4 regions of the Simplicispira sedimenti genome follow, and region 4 is predicted to be linked to each of the others. Evidence: predicted binding sites of a transcription regulator. Region 4 holds the regulator's gene; each other region holds the start of a gene.
What was found. Region 4 encodes sigma-54, which starts transcription at its own class of promoters, with help from an activator protein. Its sites were predicted from a motif close to TGGCANGNAANCTGCTTT; they were not measured.

Region 1 (7,832 bases), on a different contig from region 4:
GGAAGAGATTGTCGTTACTTCAGCTATTGCCGTTGGTGGCTACATCGGAACAAAACTATTTGGTACAGCCCTTGCAACCATGGGCGACGACATTAACAAACTCTACGTAAAGGGGCGAGACAAGATTGTCGAGATAGCTTCAAAGAAGGTGGATAACCCGGACGACGGAAAAAAGGTAAACATCCGTGCAGCCCGCGATGTACTTTGGAATGGCGCAATCACTGAAGACGAAGTCTGCGCTGAATACTTTGGTGGCATGCTCGCTGCTGCGCGCAGCGAAGACGGAAAAGATGATGGAGTCGTTCACTACGTCGATACCATCAAAGCGATGTCAGCGCGACAACTTGAACTGCACTATGTCATATACAAGGCTTGGCAAGGGCTACTTAATCAAAGTGGCAAGTCGATAAACGTTGCGAAAAGCGCAGATGTCCAAGCTTGGCATATCTTCATGAATGGACTGGAATTGAGCCAAAGGCGGCTTCCGTATGACCGTGATTTAACCGTTCTACATCGGCTCGGTCTCCTCTCTCAGTTCGAGTACAACAGCCATACGATTGGCGACAAAACCATGCCATTCCTTAACGTTACACCTACAACCTTTGGCGTCATGTTGTTCGCTGTAGCGCACAACAAAATCGAGACATGGCGGGAATTTGGGAACGAGAGTTACGAATCAACAGCAGGGATTCAACCACTCGGATATTTTGCGGAAAACTTGGAGAAGCTATGCAATGCTTCAGGTATGCCATTCAAGGCCGAGGCATAACCCAGCAGTCAAGCCGATCCGCCTGCGACGGCCGGCTTACTTTATGCGTTATACCTTGAGGCCGCACCGAGCACACACATGACAAGCACGTATCCTTCATTCCTAGAAAGAGCAGAATTTGTCGCAGAGATTATTCGCGCTTACAGATTCGGTCGGAAAGTTGATCAAAATTCTCTATTTCAGCGCGCCTACGAACTCTGGCCTTGCTCTCATCGTATATCAACAGTTTTAAAACCCGACAATGTGAAGTGCATTGATGAGGAGATTCGAAAGCGGCTTTTGAAAGATGACGAATTTCTCCACTGCACATACACTTCGCACATTTACTGGAACTCCGATGAGGCAATTGTCGGTAAAATCGCTGTTGCTGCTGGGCTAGCCGAGGTTGCTGCAAACTCAATTGACAGTAGTACCGATCTACTGGCCGCAGCCAAGATGCTAAGGAACCTGTTCCAAGGCATTGCGCTCCCATTTCTAGATGGCGACTACAGCAATGAATATGAAGATCAACCGGGCCACTGGGTTCACTTCGTGACGAGCCTGGAGCCAGCCGACGCGATGATCCACCTGTTCCATCAGCGCATCTACTCAATAGAAGATGACGAAGTTTGGAGCCAAGAGAAAAAGGATTCTGAGTTTCGAAGGCTATCTGGGGTTTTGGAAAAGTATGAAGGAAATGTCGGTCGTGATCCGCCTATGGCATAACCGTTCACTCAAGCCGACGCCGCTACGCGGCGCGGCTTAATTCAGACGTTAGCAAAAAGAGGAGTCCGCGTGTTCCGAATTCGATATGTTATTTTTGGTGCGTTGCTTGGACTCTTGTCTTTGAATGCACTCGCTGAAAAGGCTGTAGTTGTTCTGTATCAATCTGGCTGTCGTAGCTATTTCATAGCAGATGGCCCTCGTGGCTTTTATCTCCTTGAATGGTACGGCGGATACGATCCATCTAAGGGTGATGTCATCGTAGGTGACATCGGATCATATGGATTCAAGGATGTTTATTATCCACGGCAAGATCGAGAAGGTCGAATTTATGTGGATGATTACATGCTTTCAAAAGACCGCGTACTTGAGAAATACCGAGAAAAATGCAATTAAAACTGCATCATGAAGTAGCCAACGTTGGGGCTAACCCGGCGCTTAAGCCGACCCGCTAAAGGCGGGCGGCTTACCTTATTCGTTGAAAGTCTGCTTTCATCTGCCGCCACAGGCCGCTCCTGGCCGAGACCAGTCACGCAGCGCCAGAGGATGACTGGCTGCAATCCCTGCAAACCAGTCCTTGGTCCTTGCGGCCACGTTGGTACCCCACAGAGGGTGCCAGCGCCTACCCACCTCGCGCACCACACCTCCGCGCCGCCTTGGTGCACCGCACAACACCGGTGCACTCCATCCTGCATCGCTTTAAGCCGAATCGGCCTCTGGCGCTCTTCTAAATTGCGCCTGCAGCTCTCAATTTGATAGCAAACTGCAGCTTTCAAAACCTGGCACGCGCTTTGCATTGATGCTGGCAGACCCCCCACAGGGTCACCACGGCGGCGCCACCCAACGGCGGGTGGCTGCCGCCTGTTACCGGACAAAGGCGTCCCCACCCTGCGCATGCGGCCCCTGGCTGGCGTGCGCAGCGTGAGGACGCCTTTTTTTGTTTTTCACGATGCAAGGGGAGCCCCATGACCGATGTTCTGAAAACCAGCCTCAACCGCCGCACCGTGTTGCAGGCCGCCACCGTGGGCGCCGTGGGCGTGAGCCCCGCGCTGCGCGCGCTTGTGCACGCCCAGGGCTCGGACGCGCCCGAGAAGAAGGAGGTGAAGATCGGCTTCATTCCGCTGACCGACTGCGCCAGCGTGGTGATGGCCTCGGTGCTGGGCTTCGACAAGAAGTACGGCGTGACCATCATCCCCACCAAGGAGGCATCGTGGGCCGGTGTGCGCGACAAGCTGGTGAATGGCGAGCTGGACTTTGCCCATGTGCTATATGGCCTGGTGTACGGCGTGCACCTGGGCACGGCGGGCCCCAAGAAGGACATGGCGGTGCTCATGTCCCTCAACCACAACGGCCAGGCGATCACGCTCTCCAAGGCCCTGGCCGACAAGGGTGCCGTGGACGGCCCCTCGCTCGCGGCGCTGATGGCCAAGGAGAAGCGCGAATACACCTTCGCGGGCACCTTCCCCACGGGCACGCACGCGATGTGGATGCACTACTGGCTGGCGGCGGCGGGCATCAACCCGTTGTCGGGCGCCAAGCTGATCACCGTGCCGCCACCGCAGATGGTGGCCAACATGCGCGTGGGCAACATGGATGGCTTCTGCGTGGGCGAGCCCTGGAACCACCGCGCCATCATGGATGGCATCGGCATCACGGCCAACACCACGCAGGACATCTGGCAAGACCATCCCGAGAAGGTGCTGGGCACCTCGGCCGAGTTTGTGAAAAAGTACCCCAACACCACGCGCGCCGTGATGATGGCGGTGCTGGAGGCGAGCCGCTGGATCGACGCGAGCCTGTCGAACAAGACCAAGATGGCCGAGACGGTGGCTGGCAAGGCCTACGTGAACACCAGCGTGGATGCGATCAACCAGCGCATCCTGGGCCGTTACCAGAACGGCCTGGGCAAGACCTGGGACGACCCGAACCACATGAAGTTCTTCAACGATGGTGCGGTGAACTTCCCCTACCTGTCGGACGGCATGTGGTTCCTCACCCAGCACAAGCGCTGGGGCCTGCTCAAGAGCCACCCGGATTACTTGGCCGTGGCCAAGCAGGTGAACCAGGTGGACCTGTACAAGTCGGTCGCCAGCGCCATGAAGATCAGCGTGCCCAAGGACGTGCTGCGCACCAGCAAGCTGATCGACGGCGTGGTGTGGGACGGCAAGGACCCCGCCAAGTACGCCGACGGTTTCAAGATCAAGGCCTGAAACCACGGCTTTCGCCATCTACCACTTTCGACCCACCGGAGATCACCATGGTCAGCGCCGTTTTTCATGCACCGCTGGAACCCACGCCAGCCAAAGCATCCGATGCTACTAAAAGCATAGCTACTAGCGCCCTATCTACGGGCGCTAAAGCCCAAAAAACCTTAAATCCACCCGCAGCACCCGCCCTGGCCCAGCGCGACGCTGGTGCGCTTTCGCGCGCCTTTTGGCAGAAGGTGCTGCCGCCCGTGCTGGGCCTGGGGCTGCTGGTGGGGCTGTGGGCGCTGGTGTCGGCCAGCACGGGCCGCAGCATTCCCACGCCCTACGAGACCTGGTTGCAGGCAGTGGAGGTGTTCAGCAACCCGTTCTACCGCAACGGCCCCAACGACCAGGGCGTGGGCTGGAACGTGCTGGCCTCGCTGGAGCGCGTGGCCGTGGGCTTTGGGCTGGCGGCGCTGGTGGGCATTCCGGCGGGGTTTGCCATCGGGCGCTTTGCGTTTCTGTCGCGCATGTTCAACCCGCTCATCAGCCTGCTGCGGCCGGTATCGCCGCTGGCGTGGCTGCCCATCGGGTTGCTGGTGTTCAAGGGCGCGAACCCTGCCGCCATCTGGACCATCTTCATCTGCTCCATCTGGCCCATGATCATCAACACCGCCGTGGGCGTGCAGCGCGTGCCGCAGGACTACCTGAACGTGGCCCGCGTGCTCAACCTGAGCGAGTGGAAGGTGCTCACCAAGATCCTGTTCCCCTCGGTGCTGCCCTACATGCTGACCGGCGTGCGCCTGGCCGTGGGCACGGCGTGGCTGGTGATCGTTGCGGCCGAGATGCTGACGGGCGGCGTGGGCATTGGCTTCTGGGTGTGGGACGAGTGGAACAACCTCAACGTCAAGAACATCATCATCGCCATCTTCGTGATCGGCATCGTCGGGCTGCTGCTCGAAGCGGCCCTGGTCAAGCTGGCAACCGCCTTCACATTCGAGGAAGTGAAATCATGAACGCATCGCTGTCCACCAAGTTCATCGAAGTCCAGGGCGTGGAGCAGACCTTCCGCACCGCCAAGGGCCTGTTCCCGGCGCTGCGCGAGATCAACCTGACCATCGCCAAGGGCGAGTTCGTGGCCCTCATCGGGCACTCGGGCTGCGGCAAGTCCACGCTGCTGAACCTGATCGCCGGGCTCACCACGCCCACCAACGGCGCGCTGCTGTGCGCCAACAAGGAGATCAAGGGCCCCGGGCCGGAGCGCGCCGTGGTGTTCCAGAACCACTCGCTGCTACCCTGGCTCACCTGCTTCGACAACATCTACCTGGCCGTGGAGCGCGTGTTCGGCGCCCGCGAGGGCAAGGCGCAGCTCAAGGCGCGCACCGACGCCGCCCTGGCCCTGGTGGGCCTGACGCACGCGGGCCAGAAGCGCCCCGGCGAAATCTCGGGCGGCATGAAGCAGCGCGTGGGCATTGCCCGGGCGCTGTCGATGGAGCCGCAGGTGCTGCTGATGGACGAGCCCTTCGGCGCGCTCGACGCGCTGACGCGCGCCAAGCTGCAGGACGAGCTGCTGGAGATCGTGGTGCGCACGCAGAGCACGGTGGTGATGGTGACGCACGACGTGGACGAGGCCGTGCTGCTGTCCGACAAGATCGTGATGATGACCAACGGCCCGGCCGCGACCATCGGCGAAGTGCTGCACGTGGATTTGCCCCGCCCGCGCTCGCGCGTGGAACTGGCCGAGGACGCACGCTATGTGAACTACCGCAAGGCGGTGATCGACTTCCTGTACACGCGCCAGGGGCACGTCGAAAAGGCGGCGTGACCGGGACTCGCACAAAGGCCCTGGCTGCGTGCAGCCAGGGCCTTTTGCATCTTCGGCGCGAAACAATGCTCACGGCCAATGAGCCTGGCGCGGCCCACGCCAGCAGCCGCCGCGCAAGGGCCGCCAGTGCTCCGAGTCCAGGCGCTGGTGGCGTCCCCCTTCCCGAATTGCGCAGCAATTCGAGAGAAGGGGGAAGCGGCGCAGCCGCTCAGGGGGTTGTGCCCTGCCCTACCTCCCCCTACCGGTGATGTAGTGCTCCAGCTGCTCGATGATGAATTTCTGCTCGGAGATGATGTCCTTGACCAGGTCACCGATGGAGATCATGCCCAGCAGCCTGCCGTCCTCTTCCACCACGGGCAGGTGGCGCAGGCGCTTGCCGGTCATGATCTGCATGCACTGCTCGCTGGTCTGGTTGGGGCGCACGCAGAGCACAGAGGCGGTCATCACGTCGCGCACCGGCGTGTCCATGGAGGTACGCCCGCGCAGGGCCAGCTTTCGGGCGTAGTCGCGCTCGGTGAAGATGCCTGCGATCGTGCCGCCATCGAGCACGAGCAGCGCCCCTACCTCCTTCTCGGCCATGGTGCGCAAGGCCTGGAACACGCTGTCTTGGGGTGCCACGCTGTACACCGCAGCGTGTGATTTGGATTTGAGAATTTCTGCAACGGTGGTCATACTCGGTAGCCCCTTCAAGGGTGATGGTTCAGGCATTCATTTCAGCCCAAGCCGCAGCGGATTGCAAGCCGTGGCAGCCCGAGGTGCAGCGCACATGGCGGGCCTGTAGCGCCTGCATGACAACGGCAGGGATCTTCGAGAGACAACACGCTGCCGACCCGACGATTATTCTTAAAACCGGAATAGTCAATTAACGACTGGGCAGTTTTTTTGTGGTCTTTGCAGGCGTACAGTTCACCCCATCGATGAGCCCAACGCTACCGCGCAACTCAGCGACAGAGCTCCAGCAATCACCCGATGGCCTTTGCCGGAGCACCTTTGGAGTCACTTTTGATCAAGGAAACCATCATGCAAACCGCACGCATCCTCACCATCGCAGCCCTGTCCGCTTTCGCTACCCTGGGCGCCCAGGCCGCTGAACTCAACGGCGACCTGTACGGCACCGACTTCGAATCCAAGGTGCAATCGGTGCGCAGCGTCGCCGAAGTGCGCGCCGAAGGCCGCAAGGCTCTGCCCAGCTTCAACGACGGCCCTCCCGCCGACCGCTACGCCAAGACCCCCAGCGTTCTGGAGCGCCCTGCAGTGCGCGCCAACGGTGCCATCGCCATGCGTGCCCACGGCATTGCCACGGGCGAGCGCAGCTAAGCGCTTGCAGCCCCCGGCGTTCAGGCCGCAGACTGAACGCCCCCCAAAGCCCGCTGGCCCTGCCTGCGGGCTTTTGCTTTGCCCCCCACCCAGTGGCAGCATGGAATAAAATGATATGCATTCTTATTCGCAGCGTCTGCCATGTCACTTTCTCGCCGCCCTTTCCTGCAACGCGCCGCACTGCTGTTGGGCGCCGCTGCCCTGCCGCCCAGCGCCTGGGCCCGCATGGCGGCCGCATCCAGCCCCGAATCCAGTGCGGCACCAATCGCCCCCACCGCCCGCCTGGCCGCCGCCTGGCGTGCCCGCAGCGCGGGTGCCGACGCTGCCAGCACCACCGACTACGTGGGGGTATTGCACCTGGACTGGACCGCTGGCCAGGTGCGCATTGCCCAGGCCACACCGGTGCAAGGCCGGGCGCATGGCCTGCTGGCCGAGGCGGGCGGCGGCTTCCTGGCCATTGCCAGCCGCCCAGGCCGCTGGCTGATGCGCCTGGACGCGCAGGGCAAGCTGGTGCAGCAGCACTGGCTGGACCAGGAGACCCCGGCGCACAGCTTTGACGGCCACATCATGGCCAGCAACGACGGGCAGTGGCTGTACACCACCGAAACCGACCGCAATTCCGGCCAGGGCTGGGTGTCGGTGCGCGACGCCCGCACCCTGTCCAAGGTGGCGCAGTGGGCCACGCAGGGCATGGACCCGCACCAGCTCCTGCCCGATACGCAAGGCATGCTGGTAGTGGCCAATGGCGGCATTCCGCGCACGGCCAAGGGTGACAAGCGCGACCTGCACCTGATGGCCCCATCCTTGGTACGCCTGAACCCCGCCAATGGCGAACTGCTGGGCCAGTGGCGCCTGGCGGACCCGCGCCTGAGCATTCGCCACCTGGCCTGGAGCACAGGGGAGCAGCCACTGCTGGGCGTGGCCCTGCAGGCCGAGCACGACGACATCGACCAGCGCCGCGCCGCGCCCGCGCTGGCACTGTGGGACGGCAAGGAGCTGCGCATCCCCACGCGCACCGCCACGGCGGGCGGCT
Region 2 (7,832 bases), on a different contig from region 4:
GCGCGCTCTGGCCGTGCAGCGCCGCCAGCCCGCGCAGCACCTCACCCACAACGATGACGCTCGGGCTGCCCAGCCCTTCGTGCGCAATGGTGTCGGCCAGTTGGTCCAGCGTGGCCGTGGCATGGCGTTGCTGGGGCAGGCTGGCGTGCTGGATCACGGCCACGGGCGTGTCTGCGCTGAGCCCTTGCAGCAGCCCTTCCTGGAGTGGGCGCGCGCCGCTCATGCCCATGTAGATGACGAGCGTGAGCCGCGCTTGCTGCGCGGTGTGGGCCAGCAGCGCCCAGTCGGGGCAGGGACCGCCGGGGCGCACGTGGCCGGTGATGAACAGCACCCCTTGCGCGTGGTCGCGGTGCGTGAGCGGCACGCCCAGTGCCGTGGGCCCGGCCAGCCCGGCGGTGATGCCGTTGACCACCTCCACCGCCGCGCCCGCAGCGCGCAGGTGCTCGGCCTCTTCGCCGCCGCGCCCAAAGATGAACGGGTCGCCCCCCTTGAGGCGCACCACATGCTCGCCCTCGTGCACCGCCATGAGCATGAGCGTTTCGATGAAGGCCTGCGGCGTGCTCTTGCAGCCGCCGCGCTTGCCTACGCGCACGACGCGTGCGCTGCGCGGCGCCAGGGCGATGATGGCTTCGCTGACCAGGTCGTCCACCAGCAGCACGGTGGCCGACTCGATGGCGCGCACGGCCTTGAGGGTGAGCAGTTCGGGGTCGCCCGGCCCGGCGCCCACCAGGGTGCAGCGGCCGTGCGTGTCAGTGGGGTGCGGGTGGTGCGGTTGGGCGGTGGACAGCATGCGCGGGCTCCGTGGTCATCTGCGCTGCGAGACGCAAGATGTGTTCCACCTGCTGCGCAATCGGTGCCGGCACCGGCTGAGCGCCGTCCAGCACGCTGCGGATCCATGCGGCGGTGTGGGCCGCGTCAATGGCCGTGGGCAAGGAGGGCAGGGCCGCCAGGGGGCCCCCCTGCGCATCCTGCACCCGCTGGGGCTGTCCGTGCAGGAAGGCATCCATCTGCGGCGTGCGGCGCGGGTCGGCCACGGGTTCGCCCTCGGTGCCGCGCAGCAGCAAGGCACAGGCGCCGGTCAGCGCAAAGGTGGCAGCCATGGATTGGGCGTATTCCGGGTGGGTGTAGCTGCCCACCACGATGCTGCGCAGGCCCTGGTGGGCCAGCGGGTCCAGCAGCTTGACCAGGCTGTGTGCGCTGTTGCGCAGGCCCAGCACGCGGCGCACCTGCAGCAGGCGTTCCAGGCCGGGCAGCAGCAGCGCCGTGGGCGCATAGGCCACGCTGCCGGGGGCGGGGGTTCGCAAGACCTGCTGCGGCGCCATGCCCAGGTGGGCCAACACGTCGGCACTGCTGGCGCGCCGCTCCTCGGTGGCGCTGCCATGCACCAGCACGCACAGTCCCTGGCGCGCCAACAGCAGCGCCAGCAGCGGGGTCAGCAGTGGCAGCTTACGGGCGCCGTTGTAGCTGGGCAGCACCACCAGGGGGCGCTCGGGTGCAGCCAGGCGTGGCAGCCGCTGGTGGATGGCGTCCAGAAAGCCCGCCATTTCTTCGGGCGTTTCGCCCTTGACGCGCATGGCAATGCAGAAGGCGCCCACCTCCAGGTCGCTGGCCGTGCCGTCCAGCACCTGGCCCAGCAGGTCGGCGGCCTGGGTGCGGTCCAGGGAGCGTGCGCCCTCTTTGCCGCGTCCGATGTCTTTGAGGTAGTGGCTGATGGCCATGGTGCGTGGTCTGGAATGAAAACAGCAAGGGTGCCGATTGTGCTGTGAAAGCGCCGCCCCCTGCAGGCACTGGGCCTTGTCAGCGCAGGCTGTGCACCACGCCCAGGAGCAGCACCACCGCCAACCCCAGTAGCAGCGAAAGAGCGCGCCAGAACACCAGCGGGTGGCGCTCGGTCAGCGGCAGGCGGTGTTGGCGCAGGTAGGCTGCACCTGGGTGATGCAGGTCGTGCACGAATTCGGTGAGCGCCTGCTGGCGTTTGTGCGGCTGGGGGTGCACGGCACGTTCGAGCACGGCGTCCATCCATGCGGGAATGGGGCGGTGCTCGTCCAGCGCGCTGCGGTACTGCAGGCGGCGCAGGTCGGCGGGCGTGCGCACAGCGGCGCCCTGGCTGCCGTAGGGCAGGCGGCCGGTCAGCATCTGGTAGGTGAGCACGCCCAGGGCATACAGGTCGGCGCTGGGCGTGGGGGCTTCGCCCAGCAGGCATTCGGGGGCGGTGTAGTGCAGATGGCCCAGCACCGGCGGGCTCTCCCCAGCGGGTTGGGCCTCGGTCAGTCCGGCCACCTGCACGGCGCCAAAGTCGATGATCTTGACCGTGCCCTGGGCGTCGATCAGCACGTTCTCGGGGCGCAGGTCCAGGTGCAGCATCTCGCGCCGGTGAAAGGCCTGCAGCCCGCGCGCCACCTGGCCCACGATGTCTCGCACCTCCACCAGGCTGGGGCGGGGATGGTCGGTCATCCACTGCGCCAGGGTCTGGCCGCTCACATGCTCCATGGCCACGAACAGGTGCTCGCGCGTGCGGGGCTGCGCACCGTCGGCCGGGCGCAGCACATGGGGGCTATCGATGCGCCGCGCAATCCATTCCTCCAGCACAAAGCGGTCGAGAAAGGCCTGGTCTTCCTGCCGGTCGATGGACGGGGTCTTGATGACCACCTGGCGGCCGCTGCCTGGCTCGGTGGCCAGGTACACGTGGCTGCGGTGGCTGGCGTGCAGCTCGCGCACGATCTCGTAGCCCTCGAACTGCTGGCGTGCCGACAGCACCGGCGGCAGGCGCAGCTGGGCGCGCTGGTGCTGCATCTCGCTGGCGTCGGCCGGGGCCACGCGGTCGATGGCGACGATCTGTACCGTGCAGTTGTCCGGGCTGCCGTTCTCCAGGGCCTGCTGCACGATGCTGCGTGCAGCGGCGTCCAGGTCGGGGGCATGCGTGGCAATGGCCTGCACGATGGCACCGGGCAGCATGTGCTCGTGCACGCCGTCGGTGCTCAGCACAAACATGTCGCCCGCGTCCACCGGCAGACTGCGGTAATCGATCTCGGTCTGGGGCTGCACGCCCAGCGCGCGGCCCAGGTAGCTGCGCCCGTCGGTCATGCACACGCGGTGGTCTTCGGTGAGCTGCTCCAGCGTGCGGCCTTGCACGCGGTGGATGCGCGTATCGCCCACATGGAACAGGTGCGCCGTGGCCCCCTTCACGATGAGCGCGCTCAGCGTGCAGACGTAGCCCCGGTCCTGGTCAAAGCGGTAGGGGCTGCGCCGCGTTTGCGCATGCAGCCACGAGTTGGTGGCTGCGATCACGCACTGGGCCGAGCGCTTGACGCTCCAGGCGTCCGAGGTGCAGTAGTAGTCCACCAGCAGCGCATGCACGGCGGCGGCCGCGGCCACGTCGCTGACATCGCTGCTGCCAATGCCGTCGGCCAGCGCCACGGCCACGCCCTTGCTCTGGCGCTGCGGCCCGTCGGGCAGGCATGCGCCGTGAAAGTCCTGGTTGACGCTTTTGCGCCCCGCATCGGAATGCTGGCCGACACGCACCTGCAGCAGGGTTGACGTTGGCATATCAGTTATCCATTCCGCGAACGCATCACCCGCAGCGCATGAAACCGGCGCGCCCCAAACGAGGGCTCCCGCGCAAGGGCCGCCCCGCCGCGCCGGGAGCGTCCCCCCTCCCGAATCGCGCAGCGATTCGAGAGAGGGGGGAAGGCGCCGAAGGCGACTCAGGGGGGTGTTTCACTTCATGCCAGGTTGCGCTTGGGTGCCGTGCGCACGTGGGTGGCGTACAGCGTGAGGCCGGTGAACGCCAGGCCGCCCACCAGGTTGCCCAGCACCACGGGGATTTCGTTCCAGAGGAAGTAATCCATGATGGAGAAGTTGCCGCCCATCATCAGGCCCGAGGGGAACAGGAACATGTTGACCACTGAATGTTCGAAAGTCATGGCAAAGAACACCATGATGGGCATCCACATCGCGATGACCTTGCCGCTCACGGTGGTGGAGATCATGGCGCCGACCACGCCCGTGGACACCATCCAGTTGCACAGCATGCCGCGGATGAAGATGGTGATCCAGCCCATGAGGCCGTACTGCGCATAGCCCAGGGTGCGCGCTTCGCCGATGTGGCCGATCTTCTGCCCGATCTCGTTGGGTGGCACCGAGAAGCCGTAGGTGAAGATGAACGCCATCATGAAGGCCACCGTGAGTGCCCCCAGAAAGTTGCCCAGAAACACCAGCCCCCAATTGCGCAGGATGCCTTGGACGGTGACGCCGGGGCGCTTGTCCAGCCAGGCCAGCGGGGTCAGCACAAACACGCCCGTCAGCAGGTCGAACCCCAGCAGGTAGAGCATGCAAAAGCCCACCGGGAACAGGATGGCGCCGACCAATGCCGAGCCTGTCATCACCGTGGCGGTGACGGCAAACACCGCCGCCAGTGACAGGATGGCGCCGGCCATGTAGGCACGGATCAGCGTATCGCGCGTGGACATGTAGATCTTGGATTCGCCGGCGTCCACCATCTTGGTGACGAATTCGGCGGGGATGAGGTAGGCCATGGTGTGTGCTCCAGGTTGCGATGCGGTTTTGTGGTGCGTGGTGGCAGCGGGGCTGTCCCTCCACGGCTTGCACTCTGTTCAGCAAACTGCGTGCCAAGCCGGTGCGCCGGGCGTGGGGCCTGCATGCAGCCACCGTGCTGTACGCCGCGCGCACCACCATGCAGCACCCTGTGGCCCCGAGCGTGCACGCGGCGCCCTGGGTGCGCCATGCTGGTGCGCCAGCGACGGGTGCACGCAGCGCGCGGTGGGCTTTGAACAGGCGGCTAGAGGCTGGCCTGCACCATGCGCTGCAGTTGCGGCACGCAGGAGCCGCACTGCGTGCCGCAGCCCAACCCGTCCTTGAGCTGCTGCAGGCGCTGGGCCGCATCGCCGGTGCAGCGTTGCAGTGTGTCGGTGATGGTGTTCTCCGCCACACCCACGCAAGAGCACACGGTGGCGCCGCGGCTGGCCACCTGCACGGGGGGCTGGGCACCGGGTTGCAGCAGGGCGCGGCGCAGGGGCTGGGCGTTCTGGCGCTCTTGCAGCAGCGGCGCGATCCAGGCCTGGGCGCGCACGTCGCCTGCCAGCACCATGCCTTGCAGCAACTGTGTACTGCCTTCGCCCTGGAGCAGTGCGCGGCGCCACTGGCCACGGCGTGCATCCTGGTAGTGCAGTGCACCGGGGGCGTGCACGCCCAGGATCTGGGCGATGCGCTCGAGCAGCGCCGTCTCCACCGCCTGGTGCGCGGCGGCGCGCAGTTGCAGGCCTACGCCGGTTTCGGGGCGGCCAAACAGGGTGCAACTGGCAAACGGGAAGGCGGCCATCAGGCCCTCCAGCGTCTGGCGTGCCAGGTGCACCTGGGCCAGCGGCAGCCAGGCCTGGGCCCACACGCCCCAGGGCAGTTCGGCCTTGAGCACCTTGATGGCCGCGTGCTTGAGCTCGGGCTGGAGCGACTGCGGGCAGCGCGCCGCTGTGGTCAGTGCGTTCACGCCCGCCAGGCGCTTGCCGGTGCTGCTGGCGCCGCCCAGCACCTCGTCGCCCCAGTGCATGGCCATGAACACCTGGCCGCTGCGCAGGCCTTCGCCCGGCTGCACCGGCGCCAGCACGGTGCCCCGGCGGCTGGTGAGGTAGGCCAGCTCGCCGGGCGCCAGGCCCAGCCGGTCCATGTCTTCGCGGGCCATTTGCGCCACGGGCTCGCTCGCGTGGGCCCACAGGCTTTCCACGGTGCCGCTGCGGCTCATGCCGTGCCATTGGTCGCGCAGGCGGCCGGTGATCAACGCAAAGGGGTAGCGTGCATCGGTGGGCTCGGCCACGGTGCCGGGCTGGGGCAGCACAAAGCGGGCGCGGCCATCGGGCGTGGCAAAGCGGCCGTCGGTGTACAGGCGCGCGCTGCCCTGGGCCTGGCCCTGGGGGTAGGGCCATTGCTGCGGGGCGGCTTCCAGTTGTGTCCAGCTCAGGCCGGTGATGTCCAGGTCGCGCCCGCGCGTGCTTTCGCGGTGCTCGTTCCAGATGGCCTCGGGGCCGTCGTAGGGGAACAGGCTGGGCAGGTGGGCGCGCGTGGGCAGCAGGGGCTGCACGCGCCGCGCCACTTCGGTGACGATGCGCCAGTCCGCCCAGGCCTGGCCGGGCGCCGCCACCGCAGCGCGCACGCGGCTGATGCGGCGCTCGCTGTTGGTCACGGTACCTTCTTTTTCGCCCCAGGTGGCGGCGGGCAGCAACAGGTCGGCATAGCGTGCGGTGGCCGTGGTGGCATAGGCGTCCTGCAGCACCACGAACTCAGCACGCTGCAGGGCGCGGCGCACCAGGGTTTGGTCGGGCAGGCTGTGCGCTGGGTTGGTGCAGGCAATCCACAGCAGCTTGATCTGGCCGTCGGCAGCGGCCTCGAACAGCTCCACCGCCGCCTTGCCGGGCGTGGCGGGCACCTCGGGCACGCCCCACAGGGCGGCCACTTCGGCGCGGTGCTGCGGGTCGGCCAGGTTGCGGTGGGCGCTGAGTTGGTTGGCCAGTGCGCCCACCTCGCGCCCGCCCATGGCGTTGGGCTGGCCGGTGAGCGAGAACGGCCCCGCGCCAGGCTTGCCGATCTGGCCGCAGGCCAGGTGCAGGTGGATGAGGGCGGTGTTGTTGTCGGTGCCGCGCACCGACTGGTTCAGGCCCTGGCAATACAGGCTGAGCGTGGGGTTGCGGCCGGCAGGGCCTGCGTCCACGCCCGCAAACCAGCGTGCGGCCTGCAGTAGCTCGGCCGGGGCAATGCCGCAGTGCTGCTGCACGGCGGCGGGTGTGGCGTGCTGCACCTGGGCGGCCAGGGCGTCCCAGCCCTGGGTGTGCGCGGCGATGAAGGCCTGGTCCACCCAGCCTTGCTCCAGCATGCAGCGCAGCATGCCGTGGTACAGCCACACGTCCGAGCCCGGTTGCAGCGCCAGGTGCAGGTCGGCCAGCTCGGCGGTATCGGTGCGGCGCGGGTCGCACACGATGATGCGCAACCGCGGGTTGGCGCGCTTGGCGTCTTCGATGCGCCGGAACACGATGGGGTGCGCCCAGGCCGGGTTGGCGCCGGTGATGAACAGCGTGGCCGCGTGGGCCAGGTCTTCGTAGCAGGCCGGGGGCGCGTCGGCGCCCAGCGTGGCCTTGTAGCCCGCCACGGCGCTGCTCATGCACAGGCGTGAGTTGGTGTCGATCTGGTTGGTGCCCAGCAGCCCTTTGGCGAACTTGTTGAAGACGTAGTAGTCCTCGGTGAGCAGTTGGCCCGAGACGTACAGGCCCACGGCATCGGCGCCATGCTGCTGCACGGTGGCGGCGATGCGCTGGCCCAGGGTGTCCAGCGCCTGGTCCCAGGCCAGCGGCAGCGCCGCGCCACCGCGCTGTGCGCGCTGCAGGGGTTGCAGCAGGCGCACCTGGTCCTGCACTTCGGGGCGGGCCGTGAGGTGCAGGGTCGAGCCCTTGGAGCACAGCCGCCCGAAGTTGGCGGGGTGCTCCGGGTCGCCGCGCACGCGGGTGATGCGGCCGCCCTCGCTGTCGATGAGTACGCCGCAGCCCACGCCGCAGTAGGGGCAGGTGGAGCGGGTGGTGGCGGCCTGCGTCATGCCACTGCAGCGCGCAAGGCGGGCCCGGCCAGCGGGCGGGTTTCGGTCAGGGCGCGGTGGGCCAGCTCGTCGGCGTCCAGGTACACGGCGCCGTCTTCCAGCTTGACCTGGAAGCTGGGCGTGCAGCCCTCGTCGGGCGCAGCGGCCTGGCCGTCGCACAGGCCGATGGTCCAGTTGTGCAGCGGGCAGGCCACACTCTTGCCAAACACGATGCCCTGGCTCAGCGGGCCGCCCTTGT
Region 3 (7,832 bases), on a different contig from region 4:
GCGGGCCAGCGCGTGGATGGGCGATGCGATCTGTACGCCTTGGGCGTCACACTGTTCCAGCTGCTGAGCGGCCAGTTGCCCCTGCGCGGCAACTCCATGAGCGAGCTGATGCACCACATCGCCCATACGCCTGCCCCTGACCTGCGCACGCTGCGGCCAGAACTGCCGGCGGACCTGGCGCAGGTGGTGGAACAGGCCTTGCGCAAGAGCCCGCGCGAGCGCTTTCAGACCGGACGGCAGTTTGCTTCCGCCCTGCGTGGCGTGCACGCCACCCTCGGGGGGGCAGGCACCCCCGCGAACGTGTCGCCAGGGCAGGCGCTCGTCTATGATGCGCTCAGCAATCCCCCTGGGCACAATATGTCGGATTTCCAAGAAACCGTGATGGACGCGGCTGCGCCGCGCACGCCCGCAACGGGCCGGGACAAGGCCACGCCATGACGGGTTTGTCCATCAGTTACCAGTTCTGCGCGCTCACCGACCCGGGCCGTGTGCGCGCCAACAACGAAGACGCGGTCACGGTCGACCCTGTGGCGCAGCTCGCCGTGCTGGCTGACGGCATGGGGGGCTACAACGCTGGGGAGGTGGCCAGCGGCATGGCCACCACGTTCATTCAGGCCGAGCTCTCCCGTTGGATTGCGCAGGCAGGCACGCACCTCAAGGCGCAGGATTTGCGGCGTGCCATCGAGATCTGTGTGGATAACGCCAACCAGGCCATCCTGGGCGCTTCGGAGGCCAACCCGCAGTACATGGGCATGGGCACCACGTTGGTGGTGGGCGTGTTCCAGGGCACTCGTCTCATGCTGGGGCATATTGGCGATTCGCGCTGCTACCGTTTGCGTGAAGGGGTGCTGGAGCAGATCACGCGTGACCATTCCTGGTTGCAGGAACAGATCGACGCAGGCCTCATCACGCCGCAGCAGGCGGCGCTGTCGAGCAGCCGCAATCTCGTGACCCGCGCGCTGGGCGTGGAAGAAGACGTGCTGGTCGAAATCAATGAATTCCTTGTGGAGCCGCAGGACTTGTACCTGATGTGCTCCGACGGCCTGAGTGAGATGGTCGGGCACAAGGAGTTGACCGATCTGGCTGCTGCCAGCGTGCCTCTGGCTGACAAGGCGCGCCAGCTCATCGACGCCGCCAACGCCGCAGGTGGGCGGGACAACATCAGCGTGGTGCTAGTGCAGGCGGCGGCAGACAGTCCCAAACGAGGTTTCATGTCGCGCCTGTTGGGTGCGGCATAACCAGCCACAGATTCATTACTCAAGCTTAGAGAACTACAGGAGTTGGTCATGCCCAAAATGATCGTGTCGATCGACGGTGTCGTCATCAAGGAAGTGCAGCTCACCAAGGAGCGCACCACCCTCGGGCGTCGTCCCTACAACGACATCGTGATCGACAACTTGGCCGTCAGTGGAGAGCACGCGGTGTTCCACATGCATGGCGAGGAAGTCGAGGTCGAAGACCTGGGCAGCACGAATGGCACCTATGTCAATGGCAAGGCCGCCAAGCGCCAACCTTTGCGCAACGGCGACACCATAGAGGTGGGCAAGTACAAGATCCGCTTCCATGGCGACGAAGAGGCGGGCGGGTTCGAAAAGACCATGATCTTCAAGCCCGGCATGGTGCTGCCCCCGGCCATGCCACGGCCCGCTCCTGCAGCGGCTCCAGCTGCTGCCGCAGCGCCGCTCCATGCGGTCATCAAGGTCATGAGTGGCGCGGCGGCTGGCCGCGAGGTGGCGCTCACCAAAGTAGTGACGACCATCGGCAAGCCTGGGCTGGCGGTGGCGTCCATCACGCGCAGAAACAACGGATTCGTGCTGGCCCACGTCGAAGGGCCAGATATGCCGTTGCACAATGGCCAGCGCATTGGAGGTACACCGGTGCCACTGCACAACGGTGACCGACTGGAGCTTGCTGGCACCGAAATGCAGTTCGTCCAGAGCTGACCAGTCCCTGGCCTGAGGCCATGACGCACCAGGCGCCTTCGGTCCAGGCCAAACGTTGGAGCGCTGCATTGCGCCGCCGCGGCTTGCGCCTCCTGGTTGCTTTTTTGCCCATGCTGCTGGCGTTGCTGCACGCCAGCGGTGCATGGCGCATGCCGGTGCTCGATCGGCTGGACCAGATCATTTACGACATCCGCTTGCGCGCCACCATGCCGCGCACGCTGGACGAGCGTGTGGTGATCGTCGATATTGACGAGCGCAGCCTGGAAGAAGTAGGCCATTGGCCCTGGGGGCGTGACAAACTGGCGCAATTGACCCAGGAGCTGTTGGAGCGCCAACAGGCGGCTGTCTTGGGTTTCGATGTCGTTTTTTCCGAGCCCGATGGCAGCTCAGGGCTGCGCCATCTGCAGCACTTGGCCCAGGGGGCATTGCGCGACATGCCCGGCTATGGGCAGGCCCTGCAGAAGCTGGCCCCGAAACTCGACTTTGACCAACGCTTCGCTGAAGTGCTGCGAGGGCAGAGCGTGGTGCTGGGGTACTACTTCACCAGCGACCGCGACGGTGGCGCGCGTGGCCAGCTCCCCCAGCCTGTGGTGACCCGCCAGCAATTGATGGGCCAGGCATTGCGCGCCACGGCCTGGAACGGGCATGGCAGCAACATCCCCTCGCTGGCCCAGGCGGCGCCCGTGGCGGGTTTTTTCAATGCCATGTCCGACGATGATGGCGTGGTGCGTTCATTGCCACTGCTGGCGCAGTACCAGGGGCAGTACTACGAATCCCTGGCGTTGGCCGTGTTTCGTACCCTGCTGGGCTTGCCGGAGGTGCGGCCCAGCTTTGCGGCGGGCGGCACGCAGGAATGGGCTGCCGTTCAGGGCATCGAACTGCACCAGGATGGGCGCAGCCAACTCATCCCCACCGACGATCGGTTGGCAGTGCTGGTGCCCTACCGAGGGCCCGGGGGACAGCAGGGCGGCTCGTTCAGCTATGTCTCTGCATCTGACGTGCTGCGGGGCAAGCTCCCGGCCGCGCAATTGCGGGACAAGGTGGTGTTGGTGGGCTCCACGGCGCCGGGGCTGCAGGATTTGCGCGCTACGCCTGTGGGGGGCGCCTATCCGGGCGTGGAGGCACACGCCAACCTCGTCGCCCGCTTTCTGGATGGGCAGGGCCCAGTGCAGCCGGATTACGCTCTGGGCTTTGACCTGGCGCAGATTGCCATCGCCGGCTTGTTGCTGGGACTGCTGTTGCCGTGGCTGGGGGCTGGCCTCGCATTGGCACTGAGTATCTCGGTGTTTGCGGCCTTGGTTGGTTTGAATCTGTGGCTGTTTCTGTCCCACAGCCTGGTGTTTCCCTTGGCCACCGTCTTGGTGATGGTGCTGCTGGCCTTTGCCCTGAACATGAGCTACGGCTATTTTGTGGAAAGCCGCACCAAGCGCGGACTGGCCCATTTGTTTGGTACCTACGTGCCGCCCGAGCTGGTGGATGAAATGGTGCGCGAGCCCGAGCGCTACAGCATGCAAGCGGCCATGCGTGAGCTGACGGTGATGTTCTGCGACATTCGCGGTTTCACCACCCTGTCCGAGCGCATGGAGCCGGTGCAGTTGCAGGCCTTGCTCAACACCTTGTTCAGCAGACTCACCCATGTCATCCGCCAGCAGCGCGGAACCATCGACAAATACATGGGCGACTGCGTCATGGCCTTCTGGGGCGCACCCGTGACCGCTCCCGACCATGCACACCTGGCGGTGCAGGCGGCACTGGACATGGTGCAGGCTGTGCACGCGGTCAATACCGAACACCAGGCGCAAGGCCTGCCCGTCATCGGCGTTGGGGTAGGACTCAACACCGGCCCCATGTGCGTGGGCGACATGGGCTCCGACGTGCGCCGCAGCTACACCGTCATCGGCGATGCGGTCAACCTCGGTTCCCGCCTGGAAGGGCTGTGCAAGGCCTATGGAGTCGAGATCGTTGCCAGCGAAAGCACGCGCGCGCAGGCGCCGGGTTTTGTCTGGCTCGAGCTGGACCGCGTCCGTGTCAAAGGCAAGGAGCAGGCCGTCGCCATCTACTACCCACTGGGTGTGGCGGGGCGGGTGGCGGGTGAAAACCTCCAGGCCATGGAATCCTGGCACCGCTGGCTGGCCGCATTCCGGGCGCAGAACTGGTCCTTGTGCGATGAACTCTGGCCCAGCATCCAATCCAACCCCGCAGGGGACAAGCTGCTGCACTTTTATGCGCAGCGTCTGCAAGAGCGTAGAGTGCTACCCTACGATCCAGATTGGGATGGGGCAACCCATTTCGACACCAAATAACAAGGCCACACCACCATGCAAGTGCGCGTGCTCGGTTGTTCTGGCGCCATCGCGCGGGACTGCCGCACCACCTCTTTCCTGATTGACGGGCGCATCCTCATCGACGCAGGTACGGGTGTGGGCGACCTCACCCTGGATGAAATGCAGGCGGTGGACGACGTCTTCCTTACCCATTCGCACCTGGACCATATCGCCGCGCTCCCCATGATGCTGGATGCGGTGGCCTCGCGCCGTGCCGAGCCGCTGCGCCTGCATGCGTTGCCCGACACCATTGCCGCGCTGCAGCAGCACATCTTCAATGACGTCATCTGGCCCGACTTCAGCCGCATCCCCAGCCAGACCCGTCCCTTTGTGCGCTACCTGCCCTTGCAGGTGGGGCAAGGCCTTCAAGTGACAGGCATCGACATAGAGGTTCTGCCGGCGCGCCATACCGTGCCGGCCGTGGGTTACGCAGTGCGGGGTGATACAGGGTGGTGGGTGTTCAGCGGTGACACCGGCGGCAGCTGCCCGGAATTCTGGCAACGTGTGAACCGGTTACCGCTGGCCGCACTGGTCATAGAAACCGCCTTCAGCAACCGCGAAGGTTCCCTCGCGCGACTGGCCCAGCACCTGGCTCCCCACGCCTTGGCCGAGGAACTGGCGCAACTGGCGCCTGGTCAACGTTGCCCCATCTACATCACCCACACCAAGCCCTTGGAGACGGATCTCATCATGCAAGAGATCCGTCGTTTCGATGCCAGCATTCCCCATGGTTTTGCGGCGCCGCATGACATTCGGTGGCTGCAGGCGGGGGATGTGTTCCAGGTTTGACATCTTTGAGTGACAGGAATGTCACTGGTGTTACTGGACGCGCGGTGGTTGGTGTCAGCAAGCAGTGGACGCCTTGTTGGGCTGGGTTGGCATGCAACGTGCTTGTTATAGTGCGTCAATCGACTTTTTCAACTCTCCAAGGAGTGATTTATGAAGCGTTTTATGCAAAAGGGTTTTACCCTGATCGAATTGATGATCGTTGTGGCGATCATTGGTATCTTGGCTGCCATTGCGCTGCCTGCTTACCAGGACTACACAGTCCGCACTCGAGTTTCTGAAGGCTTGGGCCTTGCCGAAAGTGCAAAAAGCATGCTGGGCAGTGATGCTACGTCTGTCGATGATCTGGCGAACGTGGTGACCACTTGGAATGCACAAGCAGGCAATACTGGTGCAAATTCTAAGTTTGTTGAAAAAGTGCAAATCAGTGATACGGGTGAAATCACGGTGACCTACCGTGCTGCCGCAGTCGGTGTGGCTGCCGCAAAAAATACCGTGAATATTAACCCGTTTGTACGCGATACTGCTGCTGCGCCAACACAGCTGAAGGCCGCATTGACGGCAGGGGTGAGCGGAGCGATCGACTGGGCTTGCGCTTCGGATACCCAAGTTTCTGCCACGAAAGCAAGCATGAAGGCAACAGCGGGTACACTGGAAGCGAAGTACGCTCCTGCTATTTGCCGATAATTTTTCCTACCTCACGAAAAGGAGTGCCCGGCACTCCTTTTTTTTAACCGCCGATGTCGCGCCACTGGTCCATTCTTTCCAATTGGATGGTGAATGCCGTTATGCTGGCCTTCGCCGCTCCTTTGATTTTTGGCGTATGGTACCCGTATCCCACGCTTCACGTCCTTGAAATGGGACGCACGCTATGCACGATTTTAGGCATCCAATTTTTCCTTGCCGTAGCACTACCCATCCTTCTAATAAAAACAAATAAAACAAAAAAAGCATTGGCCATTGATTGGACGTTGATCATTGCCATCCAAATTGCAGCGTTTTTATTAGGATTTTTTGTCTTAATCAACGGACGGCCCGTTGCCATAGTATTTGAGCGCGACAGGTTTGTCGTCTTGCAAGCCAACGAAGTGGTATGGCGCTCATCCAAAGGAAACGATCATTGCGCAATACAGGGCTCACTGCGCGGTCCCTTGCTGGTCGCCGTTGACTTTCAAAATCCAAAACTCTCTTCCACTGAATTGATTTTTCAATCCTTGCAAGGCATCGAGCCGAGCCAGCGCGAAGAATTATGGACAGATTATGCCTCTGCCTCCAAACAGGCGCTGGACGCCGCCAAACCGGCAACCGACCTGCGCCCAGAAGATTTTGAGAAATTTTTCATGAAAAAAATCAACAGCCCACTGACGGCGGACATGTTAGCAGATCAAATAAAATTCATTCCATTCACCAGCACAAAAAACAAGGAATGGATCGTTTTCCTGGACAATTCAGGCCATGCCCGCGAATATGCACCAATAGATGGCTTTAAACAATATAAATAATAGCACATCAAAACGAGACCAATAGCAGCCCCATCATCACCCGCCAAACAAGGAGCCAAATTGATTATTTTACAAAAGAACACAATACGTTTGTCACTGCTATTCGTATTTGTCTTGTCTGGGTTTGCCGGATTGATTTATCAATCGATTTGGACGCACTATCTCGGATTATTTTTGGGGCATGCCGCCTATGCGCAGGCTCTGGTGCTCGCGATATTCATGGGCGGAATGGCTCTGGGCGCTGTGAGCGTGGCGCGCATGGGCTTGCAATGGCGTAACTTGATCAAAGTCTACGCCGCCATCGAGCTGGTGATCGGTGTATTTGGTCTGGTTTTTCATTGGATTTTTAATACTATTGCCGCATTTAGTTATGACGTGATTATTCCATTGCTGGGATCTTCGTTGAGCATCGATTTATTGCGATGGTCTGTTGCGGCTGCGCTCATCTTGCCACAAACCGTTTTGCTCGGAATGACCTTCCCCTTGATGAGCGCGGGATTAATCAGAAAATTCCCAGAAGGCGCAGGCGGATTATTAGGCGGCCTTTATTTTACAAATAGCATCGGCGCCGCTGCGGGCGCACTGATTGCGGTATTTGCTTTGGTTCCCTGGGTTGGACTGCCAGGAGCGATGATTTTTGCATCTGCTTTTAACTTTCTGGTTGCCATATTGGCATGGCTTCTTGCGGGCAAGGATCAAACAAAAGCCCCTGTCAGCAACGCCTCCTTGATAAGCAAAGCAGATCAGAACGGCAGGAAAAGTAGACTGATCCGATCCGTTCTGTGGGGAACCGCTATATCGGGCGCTGCCTCTTTTGCCTACGAAATCGTATGGATACGAATGCTGAGCATGGCAGTCGGCAGTACCATGCATGCATTTGAATTAATGCTTGCATCCTTTATCGGCGGTATCGCATTCGGAGGATTGTGGGTCCGCAAAAGAGCTGATACCGTCGATCAACCATTGAAACTTGTTGGGTGGATGCAAGTTTTCATGGGTTCTGCTGCTTTGATTTCGCTGATAGTTTACGGCAACTCATTTGAATGGGTCGGCTGGTTGATCCAGTCGCTGGCAAGAACAGATGAAGGTTACGCGCTGTTCAACATAGGAACAGCAGTGATTGCTATAGCTATCATGCTGCCCGCCGCGTTCTTTGCTGGGACGACGCTGCCCCTTTTCACCGTGGCGTTGCTGCGCGATGGCGCCGGCGAGGGCGCCATTGGCAAGGTTTATGCGGCAAACACGATTGGGTCAATAGCAGGTGTGTTCATCGCGAT
Region 4 (7,832 bases):
ATGCACAGCGCGCCAAGCTGGCCATGCTGGGCTGGGAGGCGCGTGTGAGTGAACGCGAGCAGAATGGCCGCAATGTGTACCGCGTGCGCATCGGGCCGTTTGCCAAGCGCGACGATGCCGATCAGCTCAAGGAAAAACTGGCGGGCGCGGGGGTCGAGTCGGCCCTGGTGCGGGTGCAGCGCTGAACTTTTGCCTGCCCCCTTGCTCCCACCCCCACCTGTCATTGGAGAACCATGGATATGAAACGACGCAGCTTCACCCTTTCTGCCGCATCGGCACTGGCCGCTTCCAGCCTGGCCTTGCCCGTGTGGGCCCAGGCCCAGCCGAAGGAAGGCAAGGACTACACCCGCCTGGGCAAGCCCGTGGCCACCGACGCGCCCGCAGGCAAGGTCGAGGTGATCGAGTTCTTCTGGTACAACTGCGGCCACTGCAACACCTTTGAGCCGGTGTTCGAGTCCTGGGCCAAGGGTGCCGAGGCCAAGGGCGTGGTCGCGCGCCGTGTGCCCGTGGCATTCAATGCCAGCTTTGTACCGCAGCAAAAGCTCTTCTATGCGCTGCAGGGCATGGGCAAGGTGGCAGAGATCCATCCGCGCGTGTTCCGTGCCATTCACGTCGAGAAAATCAATCTCTCCAAGGAAGATGCCATCATGGCCTGGATGGCCAAGCAGCCCGGCATCGACATGGCCAAGTTCAAGGAAATGTACGCTTCCTTCAACGTCGCCAGCCAGGCACAGCGGGCCGCGCAATTGCAGGAGGCCTACGGGGTCGAAGGCACGCCGTCCATGGGCGTGGCGGGTCGGTTCTATACCGACGGCACCATGGCAGGCAGCCTGAATGCGGTGCTGCAGGTGGTGGACCACCTGGTCGCCGTGTCCCGCAAGGGCTGACGCGCTACCCCCCCCGGTTTCCAGCGCCGGATTCCGTGGGTTCTGCGTCCCGGCCCCACGGGCCGGGGCTACAATGCTTGCAAGATTCGTGCCCTGCACAATATTTGCATGCCCCTGCGCGGCATGTCTGACAGGAAAGCCGCATGGACATTCGTTTTTTGACCCGCCCCGGCCGTACGACCACGGTACGGGCCCGGCGTGCATGGGCCGCAGCCCTGCTGATGGCTGCCGCCCTGGGCGGCTCCGTGCCTGCCCTGGCCGAAAAGGCCGATCGCAACAAGCCCATGAACATCGAGGCCGATGCGCTGCGCCACGACGACCTCAAGCAAACCAGCGTGTTCACCGGCCGGGTGGTCATGACCAAGGGTAGCATCGTGCTGCGTGGTGCGCGCCTGGAAGTGCGCCAGGACGCCCAGGGCTTCCAGTTCGGTACCGTCAGCGCCGAGCCCGGGCAGCGCGCCTTTTTCCGCCAGCGGCGTGACGTGGCGCCGGGCGCTCCCGAGGAGTACATCGAGGGCGAGGGCGAAGTCATCGAATACGACGGCCGCAACGACGCAGTGCGTTTCGTGCGCCGCGCCGAACTGCGTCGCCTGCGCGGCACGGCGGTCAGCGATGAGATCACGGGCGCCGTCATCGTCTATAACAACCTGACCGACGTGTTCACCGTCGATGGCCAGAAGGCCGCGCCCAACGCGGCAGGCGACGGCCCGGCACCGGGCGGGCGTGTGCGTGCCGTGCTCTCGCCCAAGGAGCCACCTGCCGGGGCCGCGTCGGCCCCGGTGCAGGAACCTGCCAGCGCCAGCCCGGCCCTGCGGCCCAGCAGCACGCTGGGCGGCACGCGGTGAACGGGGGCGGCATGGAGCACAACGAACCCGCAGCGGCGAACAGCCGGCTGGAAGTGCTGCACCTGGCCAAGGCCTATGGCAGCCGCAAGGTGGTCAAGGATGTCTCGCTCACCGTGCAAAAGGGCGAGGTCGTCGGTCTGCTCGGCCCCAACGGTGCGGGCAAGACCACCTCGTTCTACATGATCGTCGGCCTGGTGCGCAGCGACGCCGGCGACATCCGCATCGACGGCCAGTCGGTTGCACACATGCCCATCCACCGGCGCTCGCGCCTGGGGCTGTCGTACCTGCCGCAGGAGGCGTCGATCTTTCGCAAGCTCAGCGTGCAAGAGAACGTGCGCGCCGTTCTGGAGCTCCAGCGCGACGCCCAGGGCCAACCACTCAGCAATGCGGTGATCGAGGAACGCCTCACGGCGCTGCTGCAGGAGCTGCGCGTGGACCACCTGCGCGAATCGCCCGCCATGGCCCTGTCGGGCGGAGAGCGGCGCCGCGTGGAGATCGCACGCGCCCTGGCCACGCAGCCGCGTTTCATTCTGTTGGACGAGCCCTTTGCCGGCATCGACCCGATCGCGGTGATCGAGATCCAGCGCATCATCGGCTTTCTCAAGGAGCGCGGCATCGGTGTGCTCATCACCGACCACAACGTGCGCGAGACGCTGGGCATTTGTGACCACGCCTTCATCATCAGCGACGGGCATGTGCTGGCCCAGGGCACACCGTCCGAGATCGTGGACAACGCCGAGGTGCGCCGCGTGTACCTTGGCGAACACTTCAGGATGTGATGAAGCCAGGGCTCTCGCTCCGCGTATCGCAGCACCTGGCGCTGACGCCGCAATTGCAGCAGTCCATCCGGCTGCTGCAACTGTCCACCCAGGAGCTGTCGCAAGAGATCGAGCAGATGCTCGACGAGAACCCATTCCTGGAACGTTCCAGCGACGAGGCCGAGCGCGAGGCCTTTGGCCTGAGTCAGGCCGACATGCCTGCGCAACGGGACGATGCCACCGCCGATGCTGCTATTATTTCAGGAGCTGCTGGCGCAGATACAGCAAGCGCAGAGGGCCAAAATGATGCCGAAACTTCCGTCCTGGGTGAAGAACCCGGCTGGGAGGGCGACGGCACCACCGAGATCGCTCCCGACGACAGCGAATGGGGCGGTGACGCCCCAGCGCGCCAGCAAGGCGCTGCTGCCGATGAGGACACCGACGCCACGGAATGGGTGCACACCCAGGAATCCCTCACCGAGCATCTGCACCGCCAGGCCCTGGCGCTGCGCCTGTCCGACGTGGACAGGGCGGCGCTGCGCTTTCTCATCGAATCGCTGACCGAAGACGGCTACCTTGAAGACCCGATCGAGACCCTGGCCCAGGGGCTGGCGGGCACGGACGACCCGGAGCAACTGGATGAACTGGTGCACCACTTCACGGTGGCGCTGCGTCTGTTGCAAAGCCTGGAGCCCACCGGCGTGGGCGCGCGCAACCTGGCCGAATGCCTGGGCCTGCAACTGCGCGCGCTGTTGCAGGAGGGCGCGGCCGACGCCGAGACCGTGCAGGCGGCCCTGTGCATCTGCGGCCAGTCGCTGGACCTGCTGGCGCGGCGCGACGTGCGCCGCCTGGTGCAGCTGTGCGGCTGCAGCGAGGAACGCACCCGTGCCGCGATGGCGCTGATCACCCGGCTGGAGCCGCGCCCAGGCCGGCGCTTTGCCGATGTGGAGCGCAACGCCGTGGTGCCCGACGTGCTTGTCACGCGCAGCGGTCGCAGTGGGCAGAACTTTGTGGTGCAGCTCAACCCCGAGGTCATGCCCAAGCTGCGCGTGCACGACGTGTACGCGGGCGCCTTGCGCGGCCACCGCGGGGGCGAAGGCCACCAGGCGCTGCAACAGCGCTTGCAGGAGGCGCGCTGGTTCATCAAGAACATCCAGCAGCGCTTTGACACCATCCTGCGCGTTTCGCGCGCCATCGTCGAGCGGCAGAAGAACTTCTTCGTGCATGGCGAGCTGGCCATGCGCCCGCTGGTACTGCGCGACATTGCCGATGAGCTGGGCCTGCACGAATCGACCATCTCGCGCGTGACCACGGCCAAGTACATGGCCACGCCGCAGGGCACGTTCGAACTGAAATATTTCTTCGGCTCGGGCCTGGGCACCGACACGGGCGGCAACGCCTCCAGCACGGCGGTGCGCGCACTCATCAAGCAGTTCATCGCCGCCGAAAGCCCCGCCAAGCCCCTGTCCGACAGCCAACTGGCCGACATGCTCAAGGAGCAGGGCATCGAGTGCGCGCGCCGCACCGTCGCCAAATACCGCGAGGCGCTGCGCATTCCGGTCGCCACGCTGCGCAAGGCGTTGTAATCTTCGGCTCTGTGCCCCGCCGGCCGGCGCGGGCGCTGAAACAACGCCGGGGTGTTTCCCGCCCCCCGATGGCCTCGGCCAGGAGATGGACATGCGACGCGACTGCCTTGGTGCCATGGTTTTGCCGATGTGGGGGCTCTGCATGGTCGCGGGGTCCGCCCACGCCCATGGGGGCCCGGGGCCTGCCCAGGCCGCCACGTGGTTCAGCGGCCTGGTCCATCCGGTGCTGGGCGCCGACCATTTGCTGGCGATGCTGGCCGTGGGGCTGTGGTCCGCCGCGGCTCCCGCGCGGCGCCGCTGGCAGGCGCCCGCCCTCTTCGTCTCCACCATGCTGCTGGGCGCGCTGGCGGCGGGCTGGGGGGCCAGGGGGCCCGCTGGCGGGCTGGAGGCCGCCATCGCCGCGAGCGTCGCCGCGCTGGGCGTGCTGCTGCTGGGCCGCGCGGTGCTTCCCCGCGCCTGGTGCATGGGCCTGGTCGCTGCCGCCGCGCTGCTGCATGGCATGGCCCATGGGCTGGAGTGGGACCCTGCCACCCCCTGGCTGGCTTACGGCGCGGGCTTCACCCTGACGACGGCGCTGCTGCACCTCGGCGGCCTGGGGCTGGGCCTGGCGCTGCAGCGCATGCATGCAGCATGGCTGCGCGTGGCCGGAATGGGAATCGGCGGCGCCGGCCTGGCCATGCTGCTGGCGCGCGCTTGAGCCATGTACGTCCCTGCACATGCCCCGGGTACGGCGCACAGGCGGCCGGGCCTGGGCGGTGCGCAATGCGGGGAGCAGGTCCGTGCATGAGCTGAGCCTGGCCGGTGGCATCCTGCAGGTGGTGGAAGACGCGGCGGCGCGCGAGGCCTTTGCGCGCGTGCTGCAATTGCGCCTGGAAGTGGGCCGGCTCGCTGGGGTGGAAGTGCCGGCGTTGCGCTTTGCGCTGGACGCCATCGCCCCGGGAACCCTGCTCGAAGGGGCGCAAGTCCTCATCGACGAGCCGCCCGGCCGTGCCTGGTGCCCGGGCTGCGGTGCCGCGGTGGAGATCGTGCAGCGCGGCGATGCCTGCCCCGCCTGCGGCGGCTACGGGCTCGCCCCCCAGGGTGGGGACGCATTGCGCGTGCTGGAGATGCAGGTGGCATAGAAAGGAAGCCGAACATGTGTGTCGTGTGTGGATGCAACAACCCAGAGGTACCCGCGGCCGCCGGTGCGCAGGTGGATGCCCGCACGGGCGATCTGCACTTTGGCGCCGGCGCGGCGCGGGTGTCGGTGCCGGGGCTGAGCGAATCGCGCACGCTGCGCATCGAACAGGACGTGCTGGGCGCCAACAACCAAGTGGCGCAGCACAACCGCGCGCATTTCCATGCCCACGGCGTGCGTGCGCTCAACCTGGTCTCCAGCCCCGGCTCGGGCAAGACCACACTGCTGTGCGCCACCATCCGTACCTTGCAGCAGCAACACCCCGAGCTGCCGCTGGCCGTGATCGAGGGCGACCAGCAGACCTCGCACGACGCCGACCGCATCCGCGCCAGCGGCGCGCCGGCCATCCAGGTCAACACCGGCAAGGGTTGCCACCTGGACGCCCCCATGGTGGCCCAGGCCTTCGCCCGCCTGGCGCTGCACGACCATGCGCATGAACACGGGCACCACGACCACGGGCACGGGCGCCACCACCATCCGCAGTCGCTGCTGTTCATCGAAAACGTGGGCAACCTGGTGTGCCCCGCGCTGTGGGATTTGGGCGAAGACGCCAAGGTGGTCATCCTCTCGGTCACCGAGGGCGAGGACAAGCCGCTCAAGTACCCCGACATGTTCGCCGCGGCACAGCTCATGGTGCTGACCAAGACCGACCTGCTGCCGCACCTGAGCTTCGACGTGCAGCGCTGCATGGACTATGCGCGCCGCGTCAACCCCGGCATCCGCATCCTCCAGCTCTCGGCCACCACGGGCGAGGGCATGGACGCCTGGCTGGATTGGCTGCTGCACCCCGATGCCATCGAACCCACCAGCGTGCAGACACGCATCGCGCAGCTCGAAGCCGAGCTGGCGCGGCTCAGATCCGGGCAGGGTTGAGGGGGCGCCATGGCACGCATCCTGGCCTGCGGAGCCTTCCTGAAAAACAGCGCTTGCCTGTTCGATACCCAGGCGCCCCAGACGCCGCTGTGGTCCGCCGTGCATGGCGACCTGTCCGACCCGGCCGCGTGCGCGGCGCTGGAGCAGTCGGTGGAGGATCTGCTGGCGCGCCCCGGCGCGCCGCTGGACGCCGTGGCGCACGACCTGCACCCGGACTTCTTCAGCACCCGCCTGGCGCTGCGTGTGGCCGGGGAGCGCGGCCTGCCCGCCGTGGCGGTGCAGCACCACCATGCCCATGCGGCGGCGGTGCTGGCCGAGCACGGCGTGCAGGAGCCCGTGATCGCCCTCACGCTCGACGGTGTGGGCCTGGGGCTGGATGGCACGGCCTGGGGCGGTGAACTGCTGTGGGTGCATGGCGCGCGCTGTGAGCGGGTAGGGCATCTGGCGCCACTTGCGCTGCCCGGAGGCGATATCGCGGCGCGCGAACCCTGGCGCATGGCGGCAGCCCTGCTGCACGCCAGCGGCCAGGCCGAGCAGATCGTGCCGCGCTTCGCACCCGTCGTGGGCGAAACGGCGGCACGCACCGTGCAGGCCATGCTGGCACGCGGGTTGAACTGCCCGCAAACCACGGCGGCCGGGCGCTGGTTTGACGCCGTGGCGGGCCTGCTGGGCCTGTCGGTACGCCAGGACATGGAGGCCCAGGCCGCCATCGCGCTGGAGCAGGCGGCCACGCGCCATCTGCAGGCCCACGGCGGCGCGCTGGCGCAGCGCACCGAACCGGCGCTGGCGCCGGTGTATGCCACGGGCTGCATCGATCTGCGCCCGCTGTGCCTGCCTTGGGCGCAGTGGTCTTCACCCAGCCGGGCGCAGGTCGAGACTGCCGCCGCGCAGTTCCACCTCGCGCTGGCCGATGCCCTGGTGGCGCGGGCCACGCGGGTGGCCAGCGAGCGGGGGGTGCGCTGCGTGGTGCTGGGCGGTGGCTGCTTCTTCAACCGCATTTTGGCCGAGCGTTGCGTGGCGGGTTTGCAGGCGCAGGGCCTGCGGGTGCATACGGCGCAGGCCTTGTCCTGCGGCGATGCCGGGCTCGCGCTGGGCCAGGCCTGGGTGGCCGCGCAGCAACTGGCGCAGGCGTCCTGTCACAACTGTTCAGAGGAGACGACCGCATGTGCCTAGCCATACCCGCCCGCGTGGTGGAACTGTTGCCCGGTCAGCAGGCCGTGGTGGACCTGTCCGGTGTGCGCAAGCAGGTGTCCATCGCCCTGGTGGACGATGCGCAACTGGGCGACTACGTGATCGTGCATGTGGGCTATGCCATCGGCAAGATCGACCCCGAGGAAGCCGAGCGCACGCTGGCGTTGTTCGCCGAACTCGCCAGTGCGCAGGGGGGCGCATGAAGTACATCGACGAGTACCGCGACGGCGAACAGGCGCGCCACATCGCGGCGAATATTGCCGCCGAGGTGCGGCCTGGGCACAGCTACCGCTTCATGGAGTTTTGCGGCGGCCACACGCACGCCATCGCGCGCTATGGCATTGCGGGCCTGCTGCCCGAGAGCGTGCGCATGATCCACGGACCTGGCTGCCCGGTGTGCGTGCTGCCCATCGGCCGCATCGACCTGGCGATCCGCCTGGCGCTGGAGCGCGGTGTGATGCTGTGCACCTACGGCGACACCATGCGCGTGCCCGCGTCGGAAGGGCTTTCACTCA

Region 1: the regulator sigma-54 is predicted to act here: its motif matches at 2,252-2,269, upstream of MJ602_RS05615 (CmpA/NrtA family ABC transporter substrate-binding protein).
Region 2: the regulator sigma-54 is predicted to act here: its motif matches at 4,614-4,631, upstream of MJ602_RS05660 (formate/nitrite transporter family protein).
Region 3: the regulator sigma-54 is predicted to act here: its motif matches at 5,144-5,161, upstream of MJ602_RS00530 (pilin).

The regions. Positions count from the first base shown of each region.
Region 1 covers NZ_JAKVIJ010000004.1:1,272-9,103, forward strand. The annotation lists gene MJ602_RS05600 (hypothetical protein) at 1-769, shown strand, start outside; gene MJ602_RS05605 (hypothetical protein) at 848-1,474, shown strand; gene MJ602_RS05610 (hypothetical protein) at 1,544-1,867, shown strand; gene MJ602_RS05615 (CmpA/NrtA family ABC transporter substrate-binding protein) at 2,437-3,681, shown strand; gene ntrB (nitrate ABC transporter permease) at 3,729-4,673, shown strand; gene MJ602_RS05625 (ABC transporter ATP-binding protein) at 4,670-5,482, shown strand; gene MJ602_RS05630 (CBS domain-containing protein) at 5,711-6,154, opposite strand; gene MJ602_RS05635 (DUF4148 domain-containing protein) at 6,503-6,799, shown strand; gene MJ602_RS05640 (DUF1513 domain-containing protein) at 6,941-7,832, shown strand, end outside.
Region 2 covers NZ_JAKVIJ010000004.1:12,465-20,296, reverse strand. The annotation lists gene cobA (uroporphyrinogen-III C-methyltransferase) at 1-790, opposite strand, end outside; gene ybiB (DNA-binding protein YbiB) at 750-1,718, opposite strand; gene MJ602_RS05665 (bifunctional protein-serine/threonine kinase/phosphatase) at 1,798-3,546, opposite strand; gene MJ602_RS05660 (formate/nitrite transporter family protein) at 3,723-4,535, opposite strand; gene MJ602_RS05655 (nitrate reductase) at 4,799-7,594, opposite strand; gene nirD (nitrite reductase small subunit NirD) at 7,591-7,832, opposite strand, start outside.
Region 3 covers NZ_JAKVIJ010000001.1:116,700-124,531, reverse strand. The annotation lists gene MJ602_RS00560 (serine/threonine-protein kinase) at 1-438, shown strand, start outside; gene MJ602_RS00555 (Stp1/IreP family PP2C-type Ser/Thr phosphatase) at 435-1,238, shown strand; gene MJ602_RS00550 (FHA domain-containing protein) at 1,287-1,943, shown strand; gene MJ602_RS00545 (CHASE2 domain-containing protein) at 2,054-4,246, shown strand; gene MJ602_RS00540 (MBL fold metallo-hydrolase) at 4,262-5,056, shown strand; gene MJ602_RS00530 (pilin) at 5,207-5,740, shown strand; gene MJ602_RS00525 (hypothetical protein) at 5,794-6,555, shown strand; gene MJ602_RS00520 (fused MFS/spermidine synthase) at 6,616-7,832, shown strand, end outside.
Region 4 covers NZ_JAKVIJ010000006.1:210,501-218,332, reverse strand. The annotation lists gene MJ602_RS08970 (SPOR domain-containing protein) at 1-185, shown strand, start outside; gene MJ602_RS08965 (thiol:disulfide interchange protein DsbA/DsbL) at 240-887, shown strand; gene lptA (lipopolysaccharide transport periplasmic protein LptA) at 1,109-1,732, shown strand; gene lptB (LPS export ABC transporter ATP-binding protein) at 1,744-2,511, shown strand; gene MJ602_RS08950 (RNA polymerase factor sigma-54) at 2,511-4,076, shown strand; gene MJ602_RS08945 (HupE/UreJ family protein) at 4,168-4,773, shown strand; gene MJ602_RS08940 (hydrogenase maturation nickel metallochaperone HypA/HybF) at 4,856-5,197, shown strand; gene hypB (hydrogenase nickel incorporation protein HypB) at 5,212-6,126, shown strand; gene MJ602_RS08930 (Kae1-like domain-containing protein) at 6,136-7,299, shown strand; gene MJ602_RS08925 (HypC/HybG/HupF family hydrogenase formation chaperone) at 7,290-7,520, shown strand; gene hypD (hydrogenase formation protein HypD) at 7,517-7,832, shown strand, end outside.